One region of the Colwellia sp. MT41 genome, then DNA from elsewhere that is predicted to be linked to it. Evidence: predicted binding sites of a transcription regulator. Region 1 holds the regulator's gene; each other region holds the start of a gene.
What was found. Region 1 encodes sigma-54, which starts transcription at its own class of promoters, with help from an activator protein. Its sites were predicted from a motif close to GTTGGCACGNNNNTNGNNT; they were not measured.
Positions count from the first base shown of each region.

Region 2: a site for sigma-54 is predicted at 1,326-1,344, ahead of CMT41_RS13245 (FimV/HubP family polar landmark protein). Genes of this name have one in related genera too.
Region 3: a site for sigma-54 is predicted at 1,305-1,323, ahead of CMT41_RS05900 (DUF2884 family protein). Genes of this name have one in related genera too.
Region 4: a site for sigma-54 is predicted at 1,675-1,693, ahead of CMT41_RS01080 (PEP-CTERM sorting domain-containing protein). Genes of this name have one in related genera too.

Region 1 covers NZ_CP013145.1:3,756,727-3,759,944, forward strand. The annotation lists gene lptB (LPS export ABC transporter ATP-binding protein) at 1-663, shown strand, start outside; gene CMT41_RS15905 (RNA polymerase factor sigma-54) at 782-2,299, shown strand; gene hpf (ribosome hibernation promoting factor) at 2,326-2,613, shown strand; gene ptsN (PTS IIA-like nitrogen regulatory protein PtsN) at 2,721-3,191, shown strand.
Region 2 covers NZ_CP013145.1:3,100,121-3,103,338, reverse strand. The annotation lists gene CMT41_RS13250 (aspartate-semialdehyde dehydrogenase) at 1-732, shown strand, start outside; gene CMT41_RS13245 (FimV/HubP family polar landmark protein) at 1,463-3,218, shown strand, end outside.
Region 3 covers NZ_CP013145.1:1,389,656-1,392,873, reverse strand. The annotation lists gene CMT41_RS05905 (tRNA-uridine aminocarboxypropyltransferase) at 1-226, opposite strand, end outside; gene CMT41_RS05900 (DUF2884 family protein) at 384-1,223, opposite strand; gene zapE (cell division protein ZapE) at 1,442-2,551, opposite strand; gene dbpA (ATP-dependent RNA helicase DbpA) at 2,581-3,218, opposite strand, start outside.
Region 4 covers NZ_CP013145.1:249,081-252,298, reverse strand. The annotation lists gene CMT41_RS01090 (delta-class carbonic anhydrase) at 1-832, shown strand, start outside; gene CMT41_RS01085 (methyltransferase family protein) at 956-1,297, opposite strand; gene CMT41_RS01080 (PEP-CTERM sorting domain-containing protein) at 1,754-2,419, shown strand; gene CMT41_RS01075 (multicopper oxidase domain-containing protein) at 2,746-3,218, opposite strand, start outside.

The sequences.
Region 1 (3,218 bases):
GTCAGTTTACAAGTTAATGCTGGGCAAATAGTTGGCTTATTAGGACCCAATGGCGCTGGCAAAACCACCTCCTTTTATATGATTGTTGGCTTAGTCCCCAATGATGGTGGCACTATCAAACTCAATGGCCAAGACTTAACACTTATTCCTATGCATGAAAGAGCCCGCATGGGCATAGGTTATTTACCGCAAGAAGCATCAATTTTTAGAAAACTCACCGTTAGTGATAATATCATGGCTATCTTACAAATACGTAAAGAGCTTACTGAAACACAACGCGCGGAAAAACTTGAACACCTGTTAGAAGAGTTTCATATTTGTCATATCAAAGATAATACCGGCATGAGCTTGTCAGGTGGTGAAAGACGACGCGTTGAAATTGCCCGAGCATTAGCGGCTGAGCCACAATTTATTTTATTAGATGAACCCTTTGCTGGTGTTGACCCTATTTCGGTTGGCGACATTAAAAAAATAATATTACAATTAAAAGAGCGCGGCATAGGTATATTAATCACCGACCATAATGTTAGAGAAACTTTAGACGTTTGTGAGCATGCCTATATCGTTAGCCACGGTGAAATAATTGCCCAAGGCAATGCCGAGCAAATTCTTGCTAATCAAAAAGTGAGAGATGTATACCTTGGCGAACAATTCACGCTATAGTAAGGCTATACTAAAGCGAAAATGACTAGCTTTAAGCAGAACAATTTAAGAGCAAAGTAGTGATAGATTAGCAAACTATAACTACTAAGAATAATAAATAGGAAATCATATAACCTAGATGCGACCTACACTACAGCTCCGTATTGGACAACAATTAACCATGACTCCGCAGTTGCAACAAGCAATCAAGCTGTTGCAACTGTCAACGTTAGAATTACAACAAGAAATTCAAGAAGTATTAGAGAGCAATCCATTACTTGAGCTTGATGAAAAAGTTGAAAATGAAAATACTAGCGATGAAAACAATCTTGAAGAAGCATTTACAACCAGTGTCTCTGAAACTAACACTGAGCTGACAACAAGTGACGGGAGTGAAGAGCAACCAGCAAGTATTGACGAAATCAGTACCACTGAGGCCATGGAAAAAAAGGAAATACCCGAAGAACTAAATATCGATACCACCTGGGAAGAAAGTTACAGTGCTGGCGTTTCAAATACCGGCGCAGTTAGTAGCCCTGCCGATGATTATACCTATCAAGGGGAAACCACGGACTCCATTCAAGATCATCTATTGTGGCAAATGGAATTAACGCCTTTCACTGATACCGATAAAACCATCGCTATTGCCATTATTGAAGCAGTTGATGATGCCGGTTATTTAACCGTATCACCAGAAGAAATTCTAGAAAGTGTCGGTACAGAAGGGCTAGAGCAGGATGAAGTTGAAGCGGTCTTAAAACGTATTAATATGTTTGACCCTATTGGCGTCGCTGCTCGCTCAATTGCTGATTGTTTACTTATTCAGTTGAATCAATTTAGTGCTGATACCCCTTATCTGAAAGAAAGTAAACTCATTATCAATGAACATATTGATTTACTTGGTAACCGAGATTACCGTCAGTTAATGCGTAAAACCAAATTAAAAGAAGATCAACTGCGTGAAGTTATGCGTTTAATTCAAAGCTTAAATCCTCGTCCAGGTGATGCGGTAATTAAAGGTAATAACCAATACGTTATTCCTGATGTTACCGTTGAAAAGAAAAATGGTCGCTGGGTGGTTGAGTTAAATTCGGACACGGCACCAAAACTCTCTATTAATAAGCAATATGCGGCCATGTCTAAAACAATGAAATCATCAACTAATGATGGTCAATTTATTAGATCAAACTTGCAAGAAGCCAAATGGTTTATTAAGAGCTTAGAATCTCGTAATGACACCTTACTCAAGGTGTCCAATTGCATAGTTCAGCGTCAGCAAGGATTTTTAGAGCATGGTGCTGAAGCCATGCTTCCTATGGTGCTCAATGATATTGCTGAAGCTGTTGATATGCACGAATCCACCATATCTCGAGTGACCACGCAAAAATACATGCACACACCAAGAGGGATTTTTGAGTTAAAATACTTCTTCTCCAGCCATGTTAGTACCGAAAATGGTGGTGAATGTTCATCGACCGCAATTCGTTCTTTAATTAAAAAACTTATCTTAGCGGAAACACCTGCTAAACCGTTAAGTGACAGCAAAATGGCTGATATACTGGCCGAGCAGGGAATAAAAGTGGCGCGACGGACTATTGCTAAATACCGAGAATCATTAGCGATACCACCATCAAACCAACGTAAGAGTTTACTTTAAAACACTACCATAAAAGGATCATGCTTATGCAAATTAATCTTTCTGGCCATCATGTAGAAGTAACAAGTTCATTACGAAAATATGTTGATAGCAAGTTCTCAAAACTAGAACGACATTTTGATCATATCAATAATATTCATGTCGTACTTACCGTAGAAAAGCTTAACCAAAAAGCAGAAGCCAATATCCATATTAATGGCGGTGAAGTGTTTGCCTCAGCAGTTAACGGCGACATGTATGCTTCTATTGATACTCTAGTTGATAAACTTGATCGACAAATCCTTAAGTATAAAGGTAAGATAGCTCAGCACTAAGCTTAGCTAAATCATGAATACGCTTTAAAGTAATTAAAGCCGATAAATCTGGCGCCCTAAGCTAAATGAATTAGCACAGTTGGGCGCCTAAAATAATTAACACCATTATGCAATTATCAGAAATATTAACAACAAGCTGTACCACTTGTGATGTAGAAATCACCAGTAAAAAACGTATTTTAGAAAAAATTTGTCAACTCGCTGCCAAGCAAATCGGTGATATAGAACAAGATGATCTGCTAGAAAGTTTACTTAATAGAGAAAAAATGGGTAGTACCGGCATAGGAAACGGCATTGCCATACCCCATGGTCGATTACCTAATGCCAATAAAGCTGTCGCAGTGTTAATAACAACAGAACAAGCTATTGATTTTGATGCCATAGATAATAGGAATGTAGATGTTTTTATTGCCTTATTTGTGCCGGAAAATAGCTGTAAAGAACACTTAATTACCCTACAAAGTATCGCTAAATTATTTAGTAATAAAAAGATGATTAAGCGAGTTCGCAAATGCCATGATAATCAAGCACTCTATAACCTAATTCAACAAGCTAGTAATACCCTAGATGCCATATAGTAAAGTACACGGATATAAGATATAAGA
Region 2 (3,218 bases), 660 kb from region 1:
ACCTCTGAGTTCCGTTACGATGCAGATATTCCTCTTATTGTGCCTGAAGTTAATCCAGAAGCCTTAGTGGATTACCGTAATCGCAATATCATTGCTAATCCTAATTGTTCAACCATTCAAATGATGGTGGCGTTAAAGCCTATTTATGATGCCGTTGGTATTAGCCGGATAAATGTTTGTACCTATCAATCGGTATCTGGTGGTGGTAAAGAGTCTATGGATGAATTAGCGAAACAAACCGCTGATTTATTAAGTGGCAAGCCAGTGAAAAGTAAAAACTTTTCTCGCCAAATCGCTTTTAATGTTATTCCACAAATTGATGTCTTCTTAGAAAATGGTTACACCAAAGAAGAAATGAAGATGGTTTGGGAAACTAAGAAAATACTCGGTGATGAAAACGTTTTAGTTAATCCTACCGCAGTGCGTGTTCCGGTATTTTTTGGTCATGGCGAAGCCCTGCACATTGAAACTAATTCTCCTATTTCCGCAGAAGAAGTTAAAGACTTGTTAGAGAAAGCTCCCGGTGTCGTTCTTTGTCGTAATGATGAAGATTTTCCAACCCAAATTAGTGATGCTAGTGGTAAAGATGGAACTTATGTTGGTCGTATTCGTGAAGATATCAGCCACAATTGCGGCATAAATATGTGGGTTGTTGCCGATAATGTCCGCAAAGGGGCGGCAACGAATAGTGTACAAATTGCTGAGTTATTGGTAAAAGATTATTTAAGCTAGTGACTTAAGGTTGTTATACCCGTTACCATTCAAGATGCATGTTTCAGAGTGCTTGAGCAATTTCAATGCAAGGCGCTGTGATGAAATAATGGTTGTTCAGGAGAATATGCTCCTGCATTCTCTAATAAGCTACATCCATGTCGCGTCATTATGAGTTACAGCAACGATGAAGTGATGTTGCTCAAACGCTTCTTCGATGGGTTTAAAATGACTTTATACCGCGTTAAATAATGAAACCATAGAATGACTATGCTTCAATGATTTCCCTTGCTTAAAGCCCTTTTAATTCCCACTGAAATCGAGCACTTTGAATGGTGACGGGTATAACTACGATAAATTAAGTTAACAAAAGTTAAGTACACTCAATCAATAAAACTCGTCGTTCATTATAGCCATTAATGAACGACGAGTTTTTTCGCTTAAGCCAGCTAATCCCTTTAGATAAAAGTATTGCTCAGGGCAATGCTGTCATCGTTAAAGCCTGTAACTAAGTATTAACCAAGCCATATTTTTTGGAACTTTGTTTACCGGACAGTTACAAAAACAGAAGACTTATTGAGTGAATTTGCTATTATCTTGTTAGTTAATGCTTTTTTGGAATAAAGATTGCATTTTATCTGTTAGATAAGCTTTACTAGGTAAAAGGTGAAGTAATGCGGTGTTTTTTTGGCGCAAAATATAATAGTGCCCATAAGATAAAATAGTTAAATTAGCTTAATTAGGAATCCTGATGCAAAAATTATTACGCCTGTGCCTATGGCAGGCGATTATTATTGGCATACTTACGGCTCATTTCCCCGTTATTAGTGCAGAAGAAGAGCGCGGCATTCGCATGCGTGGACCTAAAAGTAGTGATGTTTTTCCTTATGACCGATATGGTCCCATCACCTCTAAAGATACTTTGTGGAATATTGCCACTAGAATTAAGCCTGATACTCGCTTGAGTGTTTACCAAGTAATGCAGGCGCTATACCAAAAAAACCCACAAGCGTTTGTTGATAGTAATATCAACCATTTAATTGAGGGGCAATATTTAAAAATCCCATCGTTTAATAACATGATGGCAATTAATACCGAGAGTGCCAAAAAGAAGTCAGCGCGTGATAGTAAAGCTTGGCTAAAAATTCAACCTAAAGCGACTAACAAAATAGTAGCGCAAGAGCCGACCATTAATAAAAAAGATTTAGAGACGGTAAAAACTGAAATTAAAGAGCAATTACAAAAAATTGATGGTCAGCAACAAAAACGTTTAGAGAACATTCAAAATGATATCTCAGATTCTATTGATGGCCTGCAAGCAATTTTAAGAGAAAATGAAGCTTTACGTCTGCGACTCAACTCTTTTAATGACACGCTTGACGTCATGCAAAATGAGGTAGCTAAAGGTAAAGAAATTAAGTTGCAAATGGACGACATGATCAAATTGCAGCAAGCCTTACTAGCAAAGGCGGAAGCTAGAGAACAGCAGTTATTATTAGAACAGCAACAGGCCGCGCTGGCAGAGCAAGATATAACCTCAAGTTTATGGTTTAAAATTGTCATGGGTACCATGCCTGCTCTTTTAATTCTCGCCTTATTAGGCTTTTTGTTTAAGCGTAGGCAACAAGCATCGGATGAAGCTTTTTTCAGTGAGTTAGATAGCAAAAAGAAAACACCTAGCCCTAAAGCTAAAAAAGAAACTGTCGTTGAAGAGGAACTATCACTTGATAATGAATTGTCATTAGACGATGAGTTGAACTTGGATGATGAGCTTGATTTGAGTGATGACTTGTCATTGGATGATGAACTATCCATTGATTTAATTGACAACGATAGTGATGCCATTCATTTAGATGAAGACGATAGTTTAGATGATCTCGACGATCTTGAAGATATACTACTCGATGATGGTAGCGACGATGATATTCTTGAGGGCGGGACGTTGGCTCAAGATGATTTAGACTCCTTGTTAGCAGGATTAGATGATGAATCGCCGGCCTCGGAAAAGCCTTCAGCCGATGATAAAACCAATGAAGAAGCCGATGAGCTTGCTGGTGGTGAATTAAACCAAGATGACTTAGATGATTTGCTTGGTGGTTTAGACGATGAGGTACCAGCTGTTGAAGAGCCTGCCAAAGAAAAAGCCGAAGCTGCACTCGATGAAGTAAATGAACAGGAAGTTGAAGAAAAAAATGACCAAGCAGAAGAGCTTGCTGGTGGTGAATTAAACCAAGATGACTTAGATGATTTGCTGGGTGGTATTGACAAACTTGATGATGAAGAGCCAGCGAAACAACAAGTCACAGCAGCCGCCAAAGAAGCCCCTATTGAAAAAACAGCAGAAAAAATAACCGAAGAAAAAGTAGCAGCGGATGTCACTGATCCAGATGATATCGATGCGCTACTTGCCTCTGTTTCTGCTCAGGGAAGTGATGCGGCAAGTGACTCAGTTGCTGAACAGCCGGTCGAAGCAGCCGCTAAAGAAGCCCCTATTGAAAAAACAGCAG
Region 3 (3,218 bases), 2.0 Mb from region 1:
CAATGAGTTTGCCGGTGTTACTCGGTTTTAATACTTCAGTGTCATGCATAAGCAATACGAATCCTGCCGTTGTTTGTACATGCTCTTGACTGGGCGCTAGTGCACAGATACAAAACTGCTGAGCTAGCTGGCAAAGTTGGCAGCGAATAACCCTATAGCCTCTGGCTTTATAGGTGGTAGTACTGATGCTTTTACGGTATTGATGTAATTGATGGACAGCGTGCATGTTTCACTAAATTAAAATATAAAAAAGACTCGGCAATTATATCAGTGCAGAGCCTTAGTGTTGAGCAATATTTATATTGTCTTTTAGCGGTTAAATTACTGGCAATAATTAGACAACATAGCTAAGAGCTATATGCCTTTATACCACAACTTAGCCGCTACTTTGCGCTCGCATGATGCTCATCCTTATCATGGGCAACTGTCACGGTAAAAACATTGATATGAGCAAGCAGCTTAATTTCATCTTTCAGTTGCTCTTCTAGCGCATCCACTTCAGCAATACTGAGACAAAGTGCCAGGGCCTTTTGTTCAATTTTAGCAACCCTAGCTGTCATCTCTTGCTCTATGGTATCGGAAAAATTTTCCAATCGTGTTACAAAACTTTGCTGCTCACCCTCTGCTGCTACCATGCGCTGGCCCAGGGCAATTAAGATGCTGCCCATAGAATTTAACACTGCTTTTTCCACTACCGACTCAATACGTTGCTCAAAATCTTTACCAAGTAACTCTTCGCTGGCTAAACCATCAACACCGACATAAATGCCATCTTCAATGGATAGGTTGGCGACAATTTGAGCTCGTATTTTGGTTAACTCTTGGGTCAAATCAGCGGCGACGCTGTTACCTTCACCCAATAGCGCATTAAAAGCAAGATTAACCCCTTCTACCGCCAAATCAACACCTTCAATGGCAACACTTTTAACTTGCGGGACTAGCTGGCGAATTTTTTCATCATACTTTCGCAGCAATGCTTGCTGAGTATCGGTTAGCGCAATACTTTGCTTAGCAATGATAAGTTTTTCACCCTGGATAATTTTATATAAACTACGCATTTCACCATCATTTTCGCCTTCATCATGTAAAAACTCAATGGCGTTAGGGTTGATAGTGAAGCTGGCCGATAAATCAACATCACATGATTGGTGGGCATATATCGTTGATGATGCCAGTGAGACCGTGAGTGCACTTGCTAGTAAGGTGCGATGAAAGTAAGTCATGTTTCTATCCTTATGAAATTAAAGTCAGCGGGGGTTAGTACCCGTTGAGCGAGTCTATTGATTACAATTACCTGTAGGGCTTTACAAGCATAGTGCCAAGTTTATTTTTATATAAATATCAAACGGATAAAGAAAAATCAATATAAGGAGGCTAATAAAATGTAATCTAATTAGTCAAATTGACCAGTTATTAGTTTTTTAGTTTTAATAGGAAATTGTCAGCCGTTTTGCATTTCCATTAATCGAGACTGACACCGCTGAAATTCAAAGGCAAGTTGCTGCCCCTGATAAAGGTCAAAGATATCAACTGCAGCACTAACAATTAAGTTGACCTTTTGATCGTAGAACTCATCAACAAGGGCAATAAATCTTCGCGCTTCGTCATCAAGTAGCTGTAAATCTCCCATTAAAACACCGCTACGTTGATAACTATCTTCAACGCCTGAAAATACCGCCGGTACTAATTCACCTGAAAATTGCGGTACGTTAGCAATAAATACCGTGGAGAAGTCTTGCGCTAGCGCCATATAGTCTCGCTGACTACGGGGACCTGAACACAGAGCAAAAAAGTCGAAAAAAATAACCTGATCACTTTGAGCTAAATAACTCAGCGGTCGGTGATTAATCTCTATTTCGCCAGCAACTAACTGCTCGGTCTTTGTTAGACTTTTATAGCGGGCATTTAATTTTTTCTCACCTTGGTTAGCTAATAAAAAATAATTAGTATAAATGGCATTTTTAGCCAGGTTACTTCGTCTATGATCCACTTCACCATCAATAGAGATAACCTGACAATATTGCTTGAGCAAAGCGATAGTGGGTAGGAAGCGCTCTCTTTGTAAGCCATTACGATACAGCTGCTCAGGCCGACAATTAGAGGTAGCAACAAGCGTCACACCTTGACTAAATAGTGCCGAAAATAAACCACTAAGCAGCATAGCATCACCAATATCGGTAACAAAAAATTCATCAAAGCATAATAGATCAATGTTTTTTGCCCACGCTTTGGCAATATGGCTAAGCGGCTCTGATTGTCCGGTTAACTGAGCCAGTTGCTGGTGAACACTTTCCATAAAGTGATGGAAATGAATGCGCTTTTTATTTTTTATGGCAAGTTGCTGATAAAATAAATCCATCAGCATAGTTTTACCCCGCCCTACTCTGCCATGAAAATATAAACCTCTCACCGAGCCCTGACGGTGTTTAGCTGTGCTTTTTCTAGTGACAAGTTGCTCGGAGAGTAAAACTAAAGCATCGATGGCTTGAGTTTGAGCCGGATCAAAATCAAGCTGCTGGTTAGCAAGCAGCTCTTGGTAGGCTTTTTTCATTAGGCTTTATAGATTGACTAACTGGCTAATTAAACCGTTAAGTGACGTGCATTAAAAGTTCGCCCTTTCATTTTGCCTTTGGCTAATTTTCTTAACGCTAATTTCAATGCGCCTTTAGCAACGGCAACATAGGCTTTGTTATCGTGTACTGAAATTTTTCCCACTTGTGAGCCCTTGATGCCATTATCACCGGTAAGCGCGCCTAAGATATCACCTGGACGTACTTTTTGCTTTTTACCACCATCAATTTGAATGGTCGCCATTTTAGCTTGTGGACGTTCATTAGCCAGTACGGCTAATGATGGTAATGGCTCAGGGGTGATCACGGCGTCAAGATAATCTTCAAGTAAGCCGACTTTATAGCTTTCTTTATCACTAAAGAGTGAATAAGCTAAACCTTTACTGCCGGCACGCCCTGTACGACCAATTCTGTGTACATGCACCTCACTATCACGGGCAATATGGTAATTAATCACTAGGTCTAAACTGTCGATATCTAAACCACGTGCGGCAACGTCAGTCGCGACAAGAATTGAAGTACTTTTATTAGCAAAGCGTAATAAGGTTTGATCTCTATCACGTTGCTCTAAATCACCATGTAAAGCTAAGACGCTAAAGCCATCAAAATGTAAGCTCTCGGCAACTTGCTGGGTTTCTTTTTTGGTAT
Region 4 (3,218 bases), 830 kb from region 1:
ACTGGCTATCGCCACAACCTTAATACCACTAATAGCTTGTGCTGGTAGTGGCCATGACAACGTTGCCGACAGCGTCATTAAAAAGCAACGCGCCATGCTTGAGAAAAATACTGACGGTAAAGGCTTTGGCCCACAATCTCCACGAGATATCGATACCATCAAGGGTAGTAATGCTCGCGCGTTTACTACTGCCCCCGCTTATACTGCTATGAATTTATGTAATATTCACTTCCATAAAAATGCTGAGCATAAAGGGGGTGAGTTTGCTAAATACGCGGGTAATGGTGATGGTCACGGTTTTCAAAGTGGTTTTGTTTACACTGGTAAGCTAACAGCAAAAGAAAGCAGTACTTATAAAAGTAAAGTTTGTCCAAGTAAACATGGCGGCTTATATTCAGGTGATACCATTGAAGTTCATTACGTGCATTCAAGCGCGCAAGTAATGCCTGGGCCAACATTAGGTGCTTGTTTAAGTGAATCAATCATGAACCCACAATTACGCGTAGAAACGCAAGTATATGTATTGGTGAATGATAAAAATGCTTTAGATTTTAGCAAACTCACTAAACATGGTGCTAAAAATGGCTATCAACAAGCATTTAATATTCCAAACAATACCGGTAGTGCCATTCAATATGCGGGTTCAACTACGGGCCCTGGCTACAACGAAAAAGGTTCACCGTTACAAGTTTCTTGGAGCGTACGCCCACAAGTTGCCAAGGTTAACATTGCCACCGTTGGCAAGTGGTGTGAAGGTAATACCTTTAATGAAGATCACGCTCATGGTGTAAGAAACCTAGTGACCAATGCTAAGTTATTATCGGCAATGTAGAATAAGGAAGTTATTATATTTTCTATTATAGGGGAATTGCAGTGATGCACTTCCCCTTTTTTTTGCTATTAATAAGGAAGTTTATTTACTAAATTATAGCCCTAAATTCGTTACATGTAGTCATTATAACCACGGACTAACCTTTGCTTTATAGTCAGAAAATTCTACTTTAAATATCGCCACAAGCGCTCTTTCTTCAGGCACAATTTGAAAGCGTTGAATGTAAACGATATACAAGGCAATTAACGCTATGCCCCAAGCTGATCCTAAATGACTAGCCCAAACAAATAATAATGCAACAAAACCCACATACATGGGATTACGAGTAAATTGATAAACACCCGAAGTAACCAGTGAACTGGCGGTATCAGGCTTGAGCGGATTTACCGTTGTTTTAGCTAATCGAAAAGATATTGCACCAGATAAAGCAAAGAATACGCCTGCGAGAACAAAGCCCGTAACCATCGAATATACTGTAGCAGGTAGCGCTACAGTAGCTGTAAAATTGCTTAAGCCCCACATAGCCACAGCAATTAATAGTGCAACTAATGGTGGTGGTATCTTGTTCTATAAAAACTTCATTATTATCCTTAATATTTATTACTGTCTATTCAGATGATATTTCATAGCAACTTTATGTTTCAGTAGTTCCATTGTTTTCACCCCATAATGAATGCCTTTATTGATAATGAGAAGCAAGGCCCTACCTATGCTATTCAACTTTATCAATTATATAAAAAAGGTGTCATGATTTTTTACAACACCTATAAAAGTATTCGTTATTAATTTGGATATCTCTGTTAAATAGCCAATTCCAGTAGTACACAGCACACAACGAAACACTTGGTACGTTTTTTGCCTTACAAGCTCAATGGCATTATAATTTAATGCCATTATTTTTATTAATAAGGATATATATAAATGAACAAAGCTTTTTCTAACCTACTAAAAAGTGCTCTAGTTATTGCATCGTTATCTCAGGCAGCACATGCAAACATCCTACCTAGTGACACTGATTTCACTTTTACTTGGACTGCAATTTGTGGTGATTGTAATTCAACGATGGGCCTAACTGATCCAACTCAAAATATCGAAGTGTCTGGCTCTATTGTAATAAATGGTTATACCCCAGGGGAAGCGTTTATTATAGACAATAACAACCTTGTATCATTCTCTTACGATGGTCCATCTATTCATATAGACGCCTTTACATTATTTAATAATAACAATACTGCGGCTAGTAATAGTATTTTGGAATCTGGTATTTTTGCTGTTTCAGGCTCGATAGCTGCTGATCAATCTAGCTTTGAGCTAGACTTTTCCCACACTATATGGGAAAAATCCGGCACAACATATTACGAATATCAACAAGGTTTAAATGCTTACCCATCTAATATGGATATTCACTTTGGACAAGATGGAGCATGGGCCTTTGATATTCAGGGACATCCATGGGATTTTGGTGTAAGTGCAGTTATAGCACCGGCATCAAATTCAGTAACAGATATACCTGAACCAACTACACTTGCTATTTTTGCATTAAGCCTTATGGGTTTAGCATCACGAAAATTAAAAAATAACGCTTAAATATTTTCCGGTCCTTTTAAGCATCTGCCATTTGTCAGGTGCTTTTTTGCTTACGTAGCAAATTTAACCACTCTACTTTGATTGAGCAAGCATCAAAAAAAATACCTTTTGGTGAGTTTTCGGCTTCAGTTATCGCAGTAACTACAGTAATACTATTTACTCCTGTTACTCGCAATAAGCTAGTTATAGAGCAAAGCTGTCATTTAATATTTTTCTCACTCAGTTTTTCACAAAGCACTATGCGTATGCTAGCCAGTAGTAGCTCACGGTAAGTAGGACGGTAGCAATAAAAAATCGCTGCTGCCCCACTAGTTATATAATACCTGTTATTTTGCCAACACTTGATAAAGTGCCGTCATACCGGCAGCGATATGATCATTAACATGACAGTGATACATCCAAATGCCCGAATTATTAACCGTCATATCTAAGGTTTTCATCGACGCTGGCAATAATTCCACCACATCAGTTCTATGGCCATTGATCAAACCGGTATGACCATGCCAATGCGGGGTATGTAAATCAACTTCTGTGCCTAAGGCAATTAAATGCCAACGCACTTTTTCACCCTCAACCATGGTTAAACCAGGTAAGTTCGCAAACAGGTAACCGTTAATCATATGCATCAGGTTACCTTCAACAAAATCTTCATCCTCAGTAATGTCATCGCTGGCCGGAGCGGTCAGGTAATTTTTGATATTATCGGCTAAAAACCAGCTTTCATTTTCATTCATCACTGTATATAGATTGATAAACTCACGGTCAACATCTTTAGGTGAGCCATCAGCCTTAGCCATGC